Regions from separate parts of the Clostridium sp. FP1 genome, predicted to be linked through region 2. Evidence: predicted binding sites of a transcription regulator. Region 2 holds the regulator's gene; each other region holds the start of a gene.
What was found. Region 2 encodes NrdR, which represses ribonucleotide reductase genes. Its sites were predicted from a motif close to CACNANATNTNGTG; they were not measured.
Positions count from the first base shown of each region.

Region 1: a site for NrdR is predicted at 3,350-3,363, ahead of nrdD (anaerobic ribonucleoside-triphosphate reductase). Genes of this name have one in related genera too.
Region 3: a site for NrdR is predicted at 3,860-3,873, ahead of G9F70_RS20040 (vitamin B12-dependent ribonucleotide reductase). Genes of this name have one in related genera too.

Region 1 is NZ_JAAMNJ020000001.1:232,234-238,715, reverse strand. It holds gene G9F70_RS01110 (MBL fold metallo-hydrolase) at 1-596, shown strand, start outside; gene nrdG (anaerobic ribonucleoside-triphosphate reductase activating protein) at 643-1,140, opposite strand; gene nrdD (anaerobic ribonucleoside-triphosphate reductase) at 1,224-3,332, opposite strand; gene G9F70_RS01095 (cold-shock protein) at 3,885-4,085, shown strand; gene G9F70_RS01090 (hypothetical protein) at 4,306-4,485, shown strand; gene G9F70_RS01085 (hypothetical protein) at 4,577-5,410, opposite strand; gene G9F70_RS01080 (hypothetical protein) at 5,614-6,198, opposite strand; gene G9F70_RS01075 (hypothetical protein) at 6,310-6,482, opposite strand, start outside.
Region 2 is NZ_JAAMNJ020000001.1:3,067,129-3,073,610, reverse strand. It holds gene spoIIGA (sigma-E processing peptidase SpoIIGA) at 1-557, shown strand, start outside; gene sigE (RNA polymerase sporulation sigma factor SigE) at 603-1,310, shown strand; gene G9F70_RS14945 (YlmC/YmxH family sporulation protein) at 1,512-1,787, shown strand; gene nrdR (transcriptional regulator NrdR) at 1,946-2,401, shown strand; gene pgeF (peptidoglycan editing factor PgeF) at 2,476-3,216, shown strand; gene G9F70_RS14930 (response regulator) at 3,347-4,042, shown strand; gene pnpS (two-component system histidine kinase PnpS) at 4,045-5,748, shown strand; gene G9F70_RS14920 (phosphate ABC transporter substrate-binding protein) at 5,930-6,482, shown strand, end outside.
Region 3 is NZ_JAAMNJ020000001.1:4,167,045-4,173,526, reverse strand. It holds gene G9F70_RS20045 (hypothetical protein) at 1-137, shown strand, start outside; gene G9F70_RS20040 (vitamin B12-dependent ribonucleotide reductase) at 678-3,704, opposite strand; gene G9F70_RS20035 (gamma carbonic anhydrase family protein) at 4,061-4,567, shown strand; gene G9F70_RS20030 (S1 RNA-binding domain-containing protein) at 4,861-5,700, shown strand; gene ltrA (group II intron reverse transcriptase/maturase) at 6,188-6,482, shown strand, end outside.

The DNA.
Region 1 (6,482 bases), 2.8 Mb from region 2:
AAGATTCAAAAGGTAGAAAGCTTTTAACAGATCCATTTGATACTACACTAGGATATGAAATTTATAAAGGAAGTCCGGATATTGTAACTATAAGTCATAAGCATTTTGATCATAATTATACTAAAGAGTTAAATGGTAATTATAAAATCATAGATAAAATTGGTGTGTTCTATATATGTGATATACCTATAAAAGGTACCCCCTCTTATCACGACAAAGATAAAGGCGCAAAGCGTGGTGATAACATAATATTCACTTTTAAGATGGATGACTATACCTTATGTCATTTAGGAGATTTAGGCCATAGTCTTTCAAATGATGATATAGATGTTATTGGAAGTGTAGATATATTGTTTATTCCTGTGGGTGGTAATTACACCCTGGATGGGAAAGAAGCTGCGGAAGTTACTAAGAAAATAAATCCCAAAATAGTTATACCCATGCACTATAAAACTTCACTAGTGTCCTTTCCCTTAGATGGGGTAGAAACATTTCTTATGTACATGAAAAACGCCTCAAAAATAGATAGTAATAACTTAATAATCAATGGTGAATTAAGAGAATCAATGTCTGTTAAAATACTAAATTATATTTAAAAAGGAAGCCCTCCATTTTAAAATTGGAGGGCTTCCTTTTGTATATTTATTCCCATAATATAATTTCATTTTTTAAAATACTTTTCTGTACATCAATAATCCTCTGATTGGAAGAGCCAGTATACTTACTGGCATCTGTCCTTAATTCTTCATGAAATTTACCATCAATAAGTACATCTATAAATTTTAGTAGCCCTAGTTTGTCTTTATCTTCACTATTTATTATCTCGTCATATGTGTATCCACTATAACACCAAATATTTAATCCCTGCTTCCTTATTCCTTCTGACAATTTTGATAGTGCTAATGCACTTTGAAAAGGTTCTCCTCCTGAAAAGGTGACCCCTTTTATTATAGGCCTATTCTTAGCTATTTTTTTCAAAATATCTCCTACTAAAACAGAATCACCATAATCAAAACTTTGCATAAGCTGATTTTGGCAACTTTCACAGTTATGCATGCAGCCAGACACAAAGAGCACAGATCTCATTCCGTCTCCATTGACTAATGAATTATCTAAAAACCCACCTATTTGAAGTTTCACTAAATACACCGCCTTTTATATGATAAAGTAAATCATGAGCAATTGTACTAATACAATTGCTCATGATTTTAAACAAACTTTATTTAATAGACAGCTGCATGATCCTCAGTATGAGATATCCTATCTGCTCTCTCTGCTGTTTTCCCATTACCAAATCTCTCATCCAAACTTAAGTAACCTGTTACTCTTGAAATTCCTTGTATATTATGACTCCCACATTTCGTGCATTTTTGAACTCCACTTTGGAGATAAGTTCCGCAATCTTTACAATATCTTATATGGAAATTAATCCCCAAGTAACTAATGTTTGTTTGCTTATATGCATAATCTAATATGTCCATTATAATTTCCCCTGTTGGGTAATCGTCAAGTTCTATATAACTAATATGTCCACCATTACATAATTTATGATAAGGTGCTTCAATATCTATTTTTCCTACAATGGATATTGGATATCCTACAGGAACATGATAACTATTTGTATAATATTCCTTATCCGTAACCCCTGGTATTTCACCAAATACAGCCTTATCTTGAAGTATAAACCTACCACTTAACCCTTCAGCAGGCGTTGCATAAGTGCTCCAATTAAGCTTAGTTTCATCTATTAACTTGTCAGTATACTTTCTTATATAGGATATTATTTCAACCCCTAATTTTCTAGACTCTTCGCATTCACCATGATGCTTCCCTGTTATCGCTGCTAGAGTTTCCGCAAGGCCTATAAATCCAATAGCCCATGATCCATTCTTTAAAATAGGTTCAATGGAATCATTAGGAGTTAATCCTTCACTTCCAAGCATTAGTCCTTGACCTGCTACAAATGGTAAATCCTTAACCTTTAACTTTTTTAACACATTATATCTATGCATAAGTGCTTCTCTGCAAAGTTCTAACTTAACATAGAGTAATTTATAGAACTTGTCTACATTTCCCTTAGCTAATATACCAAGTCTAGGAAGATTTATAGTTGCCGGTGCAATATTTCCTCTGCCCTTTGTTCCTGCCTCTCCATTTATATTAGAACAAACATAAGTACGACACCCCATGGTAGCCGGTGTAATTCCTTGATCATAGTAAAATTTATTAAAATCAGCATCTAAATTCATAAAAGTAGGGTTCATTCTCTTGCTAGCAACCTGACAAGCAAGCTTATATAAATAGTGATATGGATCAGTTTTTTCTCTATTTACTCCTTTTTTTACTCTAAAAATTATATTAGGAAATACTGGTTGTTCTCCTTTTCCAAGCCCTTTTTCATATTCTATTAGAAATATTTCACATACCAGGGCTGCGTCTTTAGATTCTGGTATTCCAATATTCATTGAACTAAAAGGCACTTGTGATCCTGCTCTGCTATGCATTGTATTTAGGTTATATACTATGCCCTGCATAGATTGCTCTATAGCTCTTCTTAATTTACGCTCTGCAAACGCATTGATCTTATTTTCATCTACACCTAGGTCTCTAATCTCTTGACGTATTTCTTGCCTTGTGTATTCTATAAATGCTGCCATATCATTATCAAAATCTGGATGTGACTGACCTCCAAACATATCGTTCTGAGTTGATTGAAGTAAAATACATGAAAGTTCCGCTGCAGACTCTATCCTTTTTGCTCTCCTTATATAGCCATAGCCCGTATTAAAGCCTCTTTCTAAAACTTCTTTTGTTGGTATATGCAAACAATTTACGGTTAAATTGTAACTATCCAAATCATGGTAATATACGTCTCCATTTTCATGTGCTTTTGCTAAATGCTTAGGCATCATAGATAAATTATGCCATTTGTTAGATTCACTAGCAATTCTAAGTAACTTAGAACTAAAATTATTGCCCACATTAGCATTATCTCTATCTGTTTCTACTCCTATTTTTTCTATAGCTTTCATAAGATCTGATTTTATTTCTCTAATCTTATTACGTTCACGCCTATAATTAGAAAAAGCTACTCCAATAGGCTTATGACCATTTTCTAAAAGTTTATCTTCAACAATATTCTGTATTTCTTCCACAGAAAGTTGCTGTTTGTCCAAATCCTCAATTCTTTCTAACACCTTTTGAGTTAGCTCTATAATTTCACTTTCTTTTAAATTAAAACCTATCTCATCCGCTGCTCCCCTTATGGCATTTGTGATTTTTATCGAATCAAACTGAACCTCTCGTCCATCTCTTTTGACTACATGTAGCATAACTAGGCCTCCCTAAACACAATATCTTGTACTTTGCTTATTATACTCTAGTAAAAATTATATATCAATTTGACAATTAACTTCTATCATATAATACGCCCATTTAGGTTTTGATTATCTCAATTTCCTTTGATTTTTTATCCTTATTGTGCTCTTGACATTATAATTTCACCTCTAAACTTATTTTTATTAATATCTGCCTGAAAAAAAATAAAAAAAAATAAAACAGTATAAAAAAAACATTAAAAGCCAAACTATATTTAGAACATAAAGCAACCACTACTAAAACTATTATAAATAATATACTGCCTTAAGTTAAAATAGTTTAATAAAAAATAACTAAACTGTATGTATTTTAAATTATACTATAATATAATTAAGTAAATTAAGTTTAGATGAATTCTTAGTAAATAAATAAAAAGATACGCAATTATTTATTTTATTTTTGAAAAACTATTTAAAATTTTAACAAAGTGTAGTATTATAATACTTATGTTACAAATGTTTTATGTTACAAATGTTACAAATTTTTTTATTCAGGAGGAAAGTTATATGAAAACAGGTACAGTTAAATGGTTTAATTCAGAAAAAGGGTTTGGATTCTTATCCGTAGAAGGAGAAGAAGATGTATTCGTACATTTTTCAGCTATTCAAGGAGACGGATATAAATCTTTAGAAGAAGGACAACAAGTTCAATTCGAAATAACTACTGGCGCTAGAGGCCCTCAAGCTTCAAACGTTACTAGATTATAATTCAAATTCTAAAGTAATCTATAATATACATCAATTATAGATAAAACACCTATCACACTGTGATAGGTGTTTTTTAGTTTATATCAGCTATCCTTAAGTCCACTTATATCCTTTGTTTTATTCATTTTATAAAAATATTATCACTTTCATGAATATAATGTCTATCTTTGCTAAAACTATACAAGAGTTAGTTTATAGACTGTGAAAGGATGTTTTCATAATGATTGGTAAAATAATAGATATGGACAATACAGATGCTTTTATAAATTTTTCAGACGGAACTACTGTGGATATATGTATTGCTCGTTTACCTAAAAATTCAAAAATAGGAGATACTATTGATTTAAATATGGCATCTCCTACTAATTTGAGAAACAATATAATGGAAAGCTTTTTCTAATAAAATTTTAATAATAAAAATCTGTATTTGTTCTCCAAATACAGATTTTTATTATTTAGACATCCTGAAAATATGTCACACTGAGATTATATTAAAATTTAGGTGGTTTTTTATCTTCAAAAGTTTCAATGTTCCATAGTCCTTTATAATATTTAGCTACTACGTAATACACCTTTTCTTTCTCACTAAGTGTAGTCTTAATTGTAGCAGAGGCCTTGTATATAGTAGCTTTATATCCTTGCGTTTTAACTTTTATTAACACATCATAATCCGTAGCTTTACCTTTTAGTAATGTAGCATTATAATCATCTAACAATTTACTTTTAAAGGATTCTAAATCAGTTGATAGTACAAATTTAGCTACACTATTATCCTCACTTATATCAAGTCCTATTTTTTTGCCCTTGCCTTCACCCTCTACATACTTATCTAATACCTTTGAAATGGAATCATAATATACAGTTTTAAAATCTATTGGCTTTCGTATATTCCAAAAGTTTTGTATTATATCATTATCAATTCTTTTAGATACAATATAGCTATTATCTGAACTATACAAATTAGCTCCATCTTTTTCATCCAGCCCTGCTATATAGTTAAATTTGTGGACTTTATCTACGCCCTCATACATTTCAAATATATAATCAGACTCTAGTGTTGATTTTTCACTAACTTCCTTAGATGTTGATAAGATTTCATACAAATCTTTTATGGCTATTTCATCTGTAACCACAAATCTAAAGCTTTTATCCCTAGTACTTTGTATTATTATCTTTTTAATTCTGCCATCCTTAATATATTCAAAATCATTATTTTTTAGTCCAAGCTTTACTTTGATCCCATCAAAGCTCTTACATCCTGTAAATATAAATGCAGCTATAACTATAAAAGAAAATATCAGGAGCTTGTTTTTATTTTTGTGCATTTTTTATCCTCCTTGCTTTTCTCTGAAGATGCCTTAACACATTATTTAAGCTGCCTAGCGTAATAAAATATTAAGAGAAGCATAGTGCCCCTCTTAGTTAAAAACTCGTTAAACACGCTTTATTCACTAACAATGTAGCTATGGATCTTTCTTTTAAAATGACATTAGATAAATTATAATACTTTAAAAAGTATTAAGCAACTTTAATTAATTTTAAAGGTCTCTACTATACTTTCATAAATAGCTCCAAAAGATTCTTTAAAATTAATATTCCTTGTAAAAAATGAAATTCTATAAAATTCATTCCCATCATCAATAAAATATTCATAGGCCTTGTACCAATTATTATCAGTTACACTAATTAAGTATTGCACTAAATATGTTTTTTTACCATTTATAATAATACTGTCTAGTTTATAATTTTTAACTAGATTTTGCTCCTGAGATATCTTTTTACTTCTATCTAAAAATGCTTTTAAATCATTTTTGCTCCTCCACACTTCCACAAACCCATGAATTACTGCGTCCGATGATTGAAAATCATTGTGATATATAATTTCTCCACCAGGGAATTTTTTTTCTTTAGTTGTCCATCCTTCTGGTAATTTATAATTTACTTTTCCGTTTAAAGCAGTATAATCATTTAGCAAATTAATATTATGCTCCACAAGAATGGTAGTTTTCAACTGTTTATCAAATCCTTTTGATATCCCCAACAGCGTTATCATAAGTCCCATTAGTATTACTATAATTCCAACTTTTTTTCTGTTTATAAATATAACCCTCATTGTACCCCTCCATATATTAATGTTAATATACTATATGATACATATTAAAAGAATATTAAAAAATTAAATGTGCTACTAAATTATATAGTCGCACATTTAATTTCATATATATTATTTTTTTAAAGGGACAACAATTGTAGATTTTTTGAAATCATAAAACATCAGCCAATGCCCCATTTCATCATTTTCACTATTTGAAATCCAAGTTACAAAACCAGTTTTGCCTCCATAGGGTTGATGACATTTAGCTCTGCTCCCAGGTATTCCATAAACAATATATTTCA
Region 2 (6,482 bases):
TAATTAAGGCTTGTATAATATTTATATTATATTCAATTCTTTTAGCTGGGATGTGTTTATTTATTCAAATAAGCAATAGTAAGGAAATGTCATTTAATATAATTATAATAAATTTTCCTTATGAAAAATTACTTCTTTCAGTAATGATAATTTATATGTTGATATATAGGATCGTAATTTTTATAGGGGATAGAAAAAAAATATTAACTCTTATATACACTGTTGATATAATTAGTAAAAGTCATAAAAAAACTATTGTAGCATTTTTAGATACAGGAAATGAGCTTCGTGAGCCTGCTACTAATTTGCCAGTATTAATTGTTGAACGTAATATGTTAAATGATGTAATACTTGAAAAAAACAATACCTATTACATTCCCTATACTGTACTAAATGGAACTAGGGGAAGCCTTGTAGGTTTTAAACCAGAGTATATTAATATTCATATTGATAAAAAAACCATTGAAACAAAAGATGTAATTATAGCCTTTTGTGAGGATAAATTGAGCAAAGACAACTACTACAATGCGCTTATGTCAAGGGGAATACTTAATTAAAAGTTCAAAATTATTATATGAAATAATAGATATAAGGAGGATATTATGTTCAATTTTAAAGTAGTGTTAAACAAGTTGATTGTTAAATTCAAAGTATTTTCAAAAAATTTGTTTTATATAGGGGGGAATGATGCACTACCACCTCCTTTGACTAAGGATGAAGAGGACGAATTAGTGGTTAGATTAGATACAGGTGACAAAAAAGTGAGAGCCACCTTAATCGAAAGAAATTTAAGGCTAGTAGTATATATAGCAAGGAAGTTTGAAAATACAGGTGTAAATGTTGAAGACTTAATTTCTGTTGGAACCATAGGGCTTATAAAAGCAGTTAATACCTTTGACCCTGAAAAGAAAATCAAATTAGCTACATATGCTTCAAGATGTATTGAAAATGAAATTTTAATGTATCTCAGAAGAAATAGTAAAATAAAAACAGAAATTTCTTTTTATGAACCTCTAAATGTTGATTGGGACGGTAATGAATTGTTACTTTCTGATATTCTTGGCACTGACAACGATGTGGTTTACAATATTATTGAAGATGATGTAGATAAACAATTGCTTTGGCTTGCTATGCAACGTTTAAATTCAAGAGAAAAAGAAATTGTGCAACTAAGATTTGGCTTAAATGGAACTACAGAAAAAACACAAAAAGAAGTTGCGGATATTCTTGGAATATCACAATCTTATATCTCAAGACTTGAAAAAAGAATTATAAAAAGATTAAAAAAAGAAATTAATAAAATGGTATAAGGTCCCTTTATGGGATCTTTTTTTTGTAATATCATTTTAATTTATGCTTGAAACTTCTTATGGTTCTATGTTTTATTTTAAGAAATTAATTTTTTGTCATTAAAAATGATATTTTTAATGACTAATGAATATAAATAATATAAAGTGTTATGCATTTTTAAAAATAGACTAGTGCACGTGACTAGCGGTTTTCAAAAACTTATGGGGGGTAATAAATTGGACAGCTTAATGTTTGCTATAAATAACTTAAGACAAATGGAAATTATAGATTTAAATTCAGGGTCGAAAATGGGATACATCAAAGATTTAAAAGTTGATTGTGAAGAATATCGAATTATTTCAATCATACTTCCAACTCAAAAATCATCTTGGTTTAATAAAAATAATAGCATTGAGATACCTTGGGAAAAGGTAAAAAAAATTGGTGTGGACGTTATTCTTGTAGATGGTAGTGATGTAAATATAGAAAATGAATAACACATAATAGAAATTTAATAAGGTAGCACATAAAAATAAATAACAAGTTATCCTACTTGTTATTTATTTTTATGTGCCTAAAGTATTTTAATTTATAAGAAAAAGTGTATAATGTTATTATATTTGCTAACTATACAAGAAAGAGGGCGTGAAAAGCATTGAAGTGTCCATATTGCAGCTGTGAAGAAAGTAAAGTAGTTGATTCTAGATCAACAGAGGATAATATTGCAACTAGAAGAAGACGCGAGTGTCTGACTTGTTTTAAACGATATACTACTTATGAAAAAGTAGATGATATACCAATTTTAGTAATAAAAAAGGATTTTAATAGAGAATATTTTGACAGAACAAAAATAATAAATGGACTTATGAAGGCCTGTCAAAAAAGACCAGTATCAAGAATGCAAATTGAAGCCATTTGTGATGAGGTAGAAAAACAGTTAAATAATGAAATGCTTACAGAAGTAAAATCTGACTATATCGGAGAAATCATTATGAATATACTAAAGAATGTAGATGAGGTTTCTTATGTGAGATTTGCTTCAGTTTATAGGCAATTCAAAGATATTAATACGTTTATGGAAGAAATAAGGAAATTAATGTCTAAGGAATAAAACACCCTTAGGCATTTTGTATTTTGAAAAATTAAAATTTTTACACTCTATGTACTTATAAATGAGGTGAAGTAATGAAAATTGAAACTATTAATAATCATGAATTTATAAAATTCCAGTATGAGAATGCTGTGATTTTGTTTGCTACAGCAAAAGCTGACCTAAATTTTAATAAAAATACACAGGAAGGGTTGCTAAATTTAGAAATGATTAAGAAACATTACAAATTACAAGCTATAGGCTATTTAAATCAAATTCATAGTGACATAATTGTAAGTTTTGATGGAAATACTAATGATGGAGATGCATTAATATCAGATAGAACTAAAACAGCTATAGGTGTGTTTACGGCAGATTGTGTTCCAGTAATTTTAGTAGACACTAAAAAAGGAGTAATAGCTGCCGTACATAGTGGATGGAAAGGTACAAAGGCATTAATTGTAAGTAAAACAATTAAAAAATTAGAAGAAAATTATGGCTCAAAAGCTAAGGATATTAGGGTATACATTGGTCCACATATTGGTGGTTGTTGCTATGAAGTTAGCCCGGAACTAATAGAAGCGTTTACTAGTGAAGATATTTATAGTAATATTAAAATTAGCAATAATAATAAATTGGATTTAGAAAAATGTATTTTGGCACAACTTGTGGACAAGGGTATTAAAGAAGAAAATATTACTACTACCAACACTTGTACTGCCTGTAATAAACAATATGAATTATATTCCTATAGAAATAGTGAAAATAAGCAAGGTAGGATGTTTTCTTTTGTATACTTAACGACGGTTCGGAAGGAAAGCCCCACACTTCTATAAGTTGGGGTTAGATAGTGCAATAAAAAAACTTCAGTGGGACTCTAAATCTCCTTCTGAAGTCGTTAATTGCAACTCAGCAGGAGATGATTTAACTCAATAAGTTAAGCAGAAAAAGTATGGAGGGATTAACATGGCTGGAGAAAAAATATTAGTGGTGGATGATGAAGAGCATATTCAGGAGTTAATTAGGTTTAATCTTGAGAAAAGCGGATATAAGGTTATATGTGCGGGGGATGGTATAGAGGCTATAAAACTGGTTAAAGAACAATTGCCACAATTAATGTTACTAGATTTAATGTTGCCTGGAATGGATGGCTTGGATGTGTGTAAGGAAATTAGAAAAGACTCATCTATGGCAAATATGCCAATAATAATGATAACAGCCAAAGGAGAAGAAATAGACAAAATAATAGGACTTGAGCTAGGTGCAGATGATTATATTACAAAGCCATTTTCAGTAAGGGAGCTAGTTGCGCGGATTAAAGCTATACTTAGAAGAACCAATATGCAGCTAGTTGAAAAAACTTTCAATATTGGTAATTTGGCTATTGACTTTGGTAAACACGAGGTCATTAAAAGTGAAAGTAAAATTGATTTAACCTTAAAGGAATTTGAGTTATTGGAAATCTTAATAAAAAATAAAGGTAGAGTTATGACAAGAGACTTCCTATTAGATAAAATATGGGGTTATGAATACTTAGGAGAAACAAGAACTGTAGACGTTCATATAAGACATTTAAGACAAAAAATTGAAGAGGATGATAAAAATCCAGCATATATTCAAACTATTAGGGGTATAGGATATAGATTTAATTTTGGTGATTAATTATGAAAAAAAAATTAGTTATATATTTGCTCAGTACTGTGATTTTTATATTTACAATAGTAACTGTTCTATTTGTATCTATTTTTAATTATGAATATCAACAAAATCTAAAAGATAAACTTGAAATAAATAATAATATGATAATTAACTTATTGAAAAGTAATAATTTAAGAGACCAAGAGAAATTTTTCGTAGAAAATTTAGCGCATTCGGAGTTAAGAGTAACCTATATAGATAAGAAAGGTAAAGTTATTTATGATTCATCTGTAAATGCAGAAACTATGGGTAACCACAATGATAGGCAAGAATTAATAGAGGCAAGAAAAAGTGGCAGTGGATTTTCAGTGAGATATAGTTCATCTACTGAGAAGAATATGATGTATTTTGCCACTGCTTTTGATGATGGTCTTATTATTAGAAGTTCGATGCCTGTTGAAATTGTAAATGGTCTAGGCAGTAAATATTTTAAGCTTTACATATTGGCCATATTATTTTGTGCGATAATGTCAATTTGGTTTTCTCTAAAACTATCCTGTATTATAGTAAAACCTATTACAGACTTAATTTTTATTACTTCAAGAATTAGTAAGGGGGAAATCCATAGAAGAGCTAGGACATTATCAGATGGCGAAATAGGGCAACTAGCAAAGAACTTTAATGAGATGGCAGATAAACTAGAGTTCACTTTAAATGAGGTTACAGACAAACAAAACAGGCTAGAGGCTATTTTGCAAAGTATGGATAGTGGAGTCATTGCTGTTGATAGGAAAAATAAAGTCATAATGATTAACCCCTATGCTAAAAAAATGTTTGGAATCACTAAAGATATTATAGGAGAAAATCTTCTAGATAATATAAGAGATTTTCAATTAGAAGATATTTTCCATCAAAGTGATGATGACTATAAAGAAATAAAGATAGTTTGGCCACAAGAAAGAGAACTCAGAATAAAAACTGCAGACATAATAAACAGAAGTCAGCATATAGGAACTGTTGCTGTGGTTCAAGATATTACAGAAGTAAAAAAATTAGAGAAAATGAGAACGCAGTTTGTTGCTAATGTTTCCCATGAACTTAAAACGCCGCTAACATCTATTAAAGGCTTTGCTGAAACCCTAAAATATGTGGATGATGTGGACACAAAGGAAAAGTTTTTAAATATAATCAATGAAGAAGCCGAAAGATTGACTAGATTAATTACAGATATTTTAACACTTTCACATATAGAACAACAAAAGGAAATCAAAAAAGAAAAAATTGATGTTAATAAAATTATAAGAGATGTTTACAATCTAATGAAAAACACAGCAGATGTAAAAGGAATCCAGTTATCAATTGAGCAGCACAGCATAAAAGCATTGCTAGGTGATGCTGATAGGTTTAAACAAATGTTAATTAACTTAGTAGGTAATGCAATAAACTACTCAGAAACAGGTGATAGTATTTGCATTGGAACAGAGGTCTACGATGATAGATTCATTCTATGGGTTAAGGATACTGGCGTTGGAATAGCTAAAAAACAAATTCCACGTATTTTCGAAAGATTTTACAGAGTGGATAAGGCTCGTTCTAGATCGAATGGTGGCACAGGTCTTGGCCTTGCTATTGTTAAGCATATAGTACTTCAATTTAACGGGAAAATATATGTTGAAAGTGAGCTTGGACTAGGTAGTAAATTCATAGTTGAAATTCCCTACAATGAATAGAAATAAAACTGTACAATTATTATTGGGATAGCTTTATTTTTATTCATTGTAAAGTTTAATTAACATTAGTTAAACTTTAATTAACTTTTTCATAATACAAAATTAACCTTCGGGGTATAATATTATAATTGTAATGAATAGCTAATAAAGAAATTAAAATAAGTGAACGGGGGAATTATCAATGAAGAAAAAAAGTTTAAAATTAATGGTAGCTACACTAGCAGTTGTAATGACAGCAGGAATTTTCACGGGTTGTGCAGATAAAACAGCTAAAACTGCACCTGAAACTAAAAACACTGAATTATCCGGTTCAATAACTGCAGCAGGATCAACTGCACTTCAGCCTTTAGCAGAACTCGGTGCTAAAAATTTCCAAGATAAAAACCCAGGAGCAACTGTAAATGTCCAAGGTGGCGGAAGTGGTACAGGACTTAAATTAGTGTTAGAAAGTAGTGTAGAAATAGGGAATTCAGATATATATGCAAAAGATAAAGCAGGAATTGATGCTACTGCATTAAAAGATCACAAGGTATGTGTTATAGGAATTGCAGCGGTAACAAATCCAAAAGTTAAAGTAGACTCTTTAACAAAGAAGCAATTACTAGATATATTTACAGGAAAGATAAAAAACTGGAAGGAAGTTGGTGGAGCTGACATAGCAGTTACAGTTATAAATAGACCAGCATCTTCAGGGACTAGAGCAACATTTAAACAATTTGGATTAGATGGCGCGG
Region 3 (6,482 bases), 1.1 Mb from region 2:
TTACACTTCCAAAATCAGAAGGCGGAAGTATATATATATCAGTAACAACCAAGGCTAAACGTGAAAGTGAGAAATCAAAGGCAGTACCATATGGCGCAGAAGGGCAAACGAATCCACCTAGTTTACAACTACAATAAGCATTAAAGGGGTCAGACCCCTGGGCGAATATGGAAGTTTAAAAAGATAAGCAAAGAGAGAATCGTCATTTCGGTGGCGGTTCTATTTTTCTGCTCATAGCAATAGCAGTTTTTGTTAGTAATGTACCTAAACTTAAATCAGATAGTGATGAAAAAGAAGGAATAAAGAATGAAATGCAAGGGGATTGTTATACTAGCCGTAAGGCAATATATGATTTGTTTTGTGAAGATGAAAAAGGAAATCAATTCATAGTACAAATGCAAAACAAACATATTTTAAAGATAGGGCAGTATTTTATGCTACATTTCCAATGAGGATCAAGACACAGAAAGGCCAAAGAATTTAATAAAACCTACTAAATTGATAAAAATCAGTTTAGTAGGTTTTATTTGATTACTTATGAATAAATATTTATTTTGTAGTAAACCTCATAGTTGTATCAGCAAAGTTCAAAGTTGTATTTCTACTATTAGAGCAGAGATATAACTATTAGTTGTTAACTGTCCCCAGTGGTTAACTACAGTGTTTAACTACAGTGTTTAACTACACCCCGTAGTTGTTCCACAATCTAGACAAACCTTGCAAGTACCGCTTTTAACAAGTTTAGTACTTGAACAATGAGAGCAGGTTTCAGAGTATAACCTTTCTCCTTTAGGCTTTTCAGTGTTTTTGAAGGTAGATACATTTTCATTTTCTACTATGCTAGCTGAAATTTCATTTTCATCTGGCATTAGTGGGTTTTTAGGTATATCAGTGTTGCCGTAATTTTCAGGTTTAATTTGACATCTTGTATAGTCGCCTAGTTCTATATCAATTATTTTGCTAATTAAATCAGATATAGAAGAAACAGATTTAATATAAGGATGTTTTTGTACAAAACCATAAGGTTCAAATTTTTGTCCGCGAAGCATTTTAGAAATATCTTCTGCAGGTACGTGATATTGAAGCATTACTGAAATTGATTTTGAAAGAGAATTGAGTAATCCAGTAATAATAGTACCTTCTCTATCTGTTGTTATATATATTTCAGAGATTTCTCCATTTGAACGTCTATTTACAGTAGTATAGACTTTTACATCATCAATTTGAGCAGGATGAGTAGTGCCATAACGGATTCCAATTGGTTTTTCTCTTGTAGAATGATTGGAAATTTCCTCTTGCGTCTTTGCTTTCTTTAAAAGATCCGCATAGGATAAATCTTCAAGGGATAGTTCTTTATCTTGAGATAGGGTAGTGTTTAAAGGCTGACTTGCCTTTGAACCATCTCTATATAAGGCTATGCCTTTTACACCTAATTTCCAAGAGTTAAGTATGACTTCTTTAAAATCTTCTATAGTGGCATTTTTAGGTAAATTTACAGTTTTTGATATAGAACCTGATATCATCGGAGTTATTGCTGCCATCATGAGAACATGTCCCATAAATGGAATGTATCTTTTTCCACTACCGCATTTGTTTGCTGTATCAAATATAGCTAAATGTTCAGGTTTTAAATGTGGAGCGCCCTCGATTTTTCCATCAATAATTTTTTCGTACTCAAAGCCGTTTTCATTAACTTTTTCTTTTCTTAGGATATAGTCTAGAATATCATTTGTTTGGATTTGAGAATATCCGAGGTTAGTTAAGGAAGCTTTAATTACCGGATTAACCATGGTCATATAACCGCCACCAGATAATTTTTTATAAATAAAATGGCTGAAATATGGTTCTATAGAGGTTGCTCCACAATCCATAGCAAAGGAAATAGTACCAGTAGGAGCTATAACTGTAACTTGGGCATTTCTAAAACCGTATTTTTCACCACTATTTAATGCTTTTGTGAAGCAATTTTTTAAGGTTTCACTTATATAACCTAGAGAGTTGCCCTTTAAAAGATTGTGATTAACTTTTACAGGCTCATAGTTTAAATTTTCAAATTCAGTATTTAGAGCTCCAGCTGCTCTAGCGTGATTTCTTATAACTAGTTGCATATATGTTTTGTTAATTTCATATTTTTCAAAAGGAGCTAGTTCTTTTGCCATGAGGGATGAGACATAATAAGACTGAGCTGTCATTATTCCAGTTAGCGAGGAAGCTAAATTTCTAGCATCTTCTGAGTCATAGGCGTATCCCATTACCATAAGTAGTGAAGAGAGGTTTGCAATTCCAAGTCCTGTGCTTCTAAATAAGTGTGTTTTTCTTGCTATATCTTCTGTAGGAAATTGGCCCCAATGTATGGAAGCTTCAAGGATTAATTGAGTAAGTCCTATTAAATGAACATATCCATCTATATCTAATTTTTTAGTTTTACTGTCATAGAATTTATAAATATTAATAGAGGCTAAATTACAGGAAGTATCATCTAAAAATGCATATTCTCCACAAGGGTTAGTTGAATTAATTCTATTGTGCTTTGCATTAACTGCGCCATCTTCTCCAGCTGGACAAGTGTGCCATGCATTAAAGGTATCATCAAACTGGGGAGCTGGATCTGCGCATAACCAAGCAGCTTTATTAAAGGTATCCCATAGCTTCTTAACAGGTATATCTTTATTAACTGAGTTGTCAGCTCTTCCTTTAAGAGTAATAGTCTGCTTAGGATTTTTTGAAAGGTCATCAACCTTCATCATGAATTCATCTGAAAATCTTATGGAATTGTTTCCGTTTTGTCCAGATACGGTCTCGTAAGCTTCTCCTTCAAAGTTGCCATCATAACCCATTTTGGTAAGAGCGCGTACCTTATCTTCTTCTTTAGCTTTCCAAGTCATAAATTCCATTATTTCCGGATGGTCAATATCAAGACATAGCATTTTAGCAGCACGTCTTGTAGTTCCGCCAGATTTTATTGCTCCTGCATTTCTATCAAGGCCTTTTAAAAAACTCATTAGACCTGAAGAGACTCCACCACTAGATAACCTTTCGCCACGACCTCTTATGCTAGAGAAGTTTGTTCCGGTACCTGAACCGCCTTTGAATAATTTAGTTTCTGTTACATACTGCTCAGATATTGAGTGTTTGCCAAGTAATTTATCTTCAATTGAGAGAATGAAACAAGCAGAAGCCTGAGTTCTTGTATAAGCATCCTCGCTTTTAACAATCATTTTTTTACTTTCATCATAATAAAAATTATCTAGGGTTCCACCTTTTATACCATAAGAGAGGTTAAGCCCAGTATTAAACCATTGAGGAGAATTTGGAGCAAACATTTGATTTAAAAATGCATATACTAATTCATCATAAACAATGCTTTTTTCCTCATCAGTTTTAATAATTGTTTGGTCAGTTAAGGATTCACACCAAAAATTAACAAGCCTATGAGCTACCATTTTCATACTGTTTTCGTAGCCTTGCTTAGTGGGAACACCGGATTTTCTGAAATATTTTGAAGCTATAATATCGCAAGAATTTTGCGAGTAATGCTCAGGAAATTCTAAATCCTTCATATCTAAAAGTACTTTGTTTGTTTTATGGTCCTTTAGAAAAACATCTACCTTTTTCCAATGAAACAAATCAAAAACAGTAATATTTTTATCTTTTTCTAATGAACTTGTATAAAATCTTTTAATTAAACTTTTTATCTCCGCCATAAGTATACTAGCCTAAAAAAGCTAGTATATTCACCTCCTATTATTTTCTTAATATATAAATTAATTCTAAAATTATATTTATGCGTGCTGATGTTACTACACTAAAAATTTTCACAATTATTTAGTTTAATCTTATATGCTAAAATAGTATAACACACTATATGTAGTAATCACAAAGGAATTCATAACTATATATGGTATTATATAATGAAATTATATAAAAATCAATACAGATTATTATGTAATAATATTGCGAATAATAGGACAATTTATAAAATATTGCAGTGTAATAAATATTATTATATTGTATAATAGATAAGTAATTATTTTTTTTGGGAAGAGGTGATTAGTAGCTTATGATACATCAATTTGATGGACAAATACCTAAGGTACACAAACAATCTTTTATTGCTATCAGTGCGGACGTTATAGGAAATGTATCTATAGGAGAGTACAGTAATATTTGGTTTGGAGCTGTATTAAGAGGAGATATGAATTATATATCTATAGGTGCTTATACAAATGTTCAAGACAATTGTACGGTGCACAATGATGAGGATTTTCCAGTATATATTGGAGAGTATGTAACTATAGGACATAATTCTATAATACATGGTTGTAAAATTTCAAGTAATACTTTAATTGGTATGGGAAGCACTATACTAAATGGAGCTGAAATAGGAGAATATACTATAATTGGTGCTGGTAGCTTGGTTACGCAGGGGAAGAAAATACCTTCTGGCGTTCTTTGTATGGGAGTACCAGCAAGAGTTATTCGAGAACTGACTATAGAAGAAAAAGAAGCCTTAAAAAAATCTGCGGAGCATTATGCAGAGCTTTCCATGAAATATATTATAAAATAAAAGTGTAGGTAAATGGGGGCGGTTAACAACTATTTGAACAATTGAGTTGTTAACTGTCTTTTATTTTTAAAAATAGCTTTTATTTTCGACGTTTTTTAACTACAATAGAAGGTAGAGAATTATTGTTTTTTTAAGGAGTGGGAAAAATGATAAAATTAAATGGAATAGAAAAGATGACAAATGAGCAGAAATATAAGTATATGCTTGAAGAAAAATATTTAGTTGAATTTTTTCTAAACTTAACAAATACATAGATTGGTCAAAAGTTTAAAATAAAAGGTAGGAGATAATAAATGATAAACATAGGAGATTTAAATAATTTAAAAGTAGTAAGGCGCGCAGAATTTGGGTACTATCTAGACGCTGGCACAGGAAACACTAGTGATGACGTACTACTTCCAATGAAAAGTACTTTAGGTAGGGCGCTTAATATTGATGATGAAGTTGAAGCCTTTGTGTACAGAGATTCAAGTGATAGGTTAATTTCAACTTTAAAAAAACCACTTGCAAAGGTGGGGGATTTAGCTTATCTTAAGGTTGTTGACATGACTACAATAGGTAGTTTTGTAGAAATTGGTCTAGAAAGAGATGTATTGGTTCCTTTTAAGGAGGAAAATTACAGTTTAGAAACAGGCAGAAAATATCTTTTTTATATATATCTAGATAAGACTGGAAGAATTGCAGCCACTACTTTTGTTGATAAATATTTATACGATACAGATTCATATAATATTGATGATGAAGTGGAAGGCACAGTATACGGAATCCAGACTAATGGTACTGTAATGGTAGCTATTGATGATATTTACAGAGGGGTTATTTTAAGAAATGAGAATTATATGAATATAACGCCTGGAGATAGATTAAAAGCAAGAGTTAAAAAATATTATGAAGATGGTAAAATGGACTTAACAGTAAGAAAACCAAGACTAGAGGAAAGAGATATAGTTGAAGAGCAAATATTAGAATATCTTAAAAGTTCCGATGGATTTATGCCATACAATGATAAAAGTTCTCCAGATGATATAAAAAAAGTTTTTAAAACTAGCAAAAACGCATTTAAAAGAGCATTAGGTGGCCTTATGAAAAGTGACCTAATCCTTCAAAATGAAGAGGGTACTAGATTAAAATAAATTCTTAACCTTCATATTTTTCAAAAAAAGTAAGAGTGTGATGAGTTACATCAGGCTCTTACTTTTTATGTGCGCCCGGCATGGACGCAATCTAATGGGTGAAAGTCCCTAGCACGGGTTAATAGTGCCAAGTGCATAGCTTAAGACAAGGGTGTCCATGGTGACGTGGAATCTGAAGGAAGTCGGCGGCAAAACTCTGGTCTGACGAATAGAAACTACATATAAGGCATGTGCTTGTGGGTAAGTTTGCATAACATAACGAAGCCCAAAACTATTCGAAACAAGTGGTGTAAATGTAGCAGATAGATGGAGTGAAAGATTGCGTTCTTACCCGGGGAGATCTTAGGTAAAGGTTATAGAGATGAATTTTGAAATAACAACCTTTGCAGTGATGTAAAGTTGAAATCTAAGAAGTCAGCAGACGTCATAGTAGCAGAAGGTTCATGAGCCTTCGGTGAAGGACTGAACGATAGGAGGTTTTGAAACTTTGAAAAACACAAAGAAATGTGATAAAAGCAGACAACTTCATAATGAAGGTTACCTACAAAAGGATAGAGTGGAACTCGAAGAGTATGTAGGAGCGCCGAGCATTTCATTGACGATAGAAAAGAGACAGAACGCCGAAAATAAATACACCAATGGACTGTTTGAAAGGATTATTGACAGAAACAACTTAAATCAAGCATTTAAGAAAGTTAGAGCTAATAAAGGTAGTCATGGAGTTGATGGTATGAAGGTAGATGAACTTCTACAATACTTGAAAGAAAATGGCGCCAGCCTTC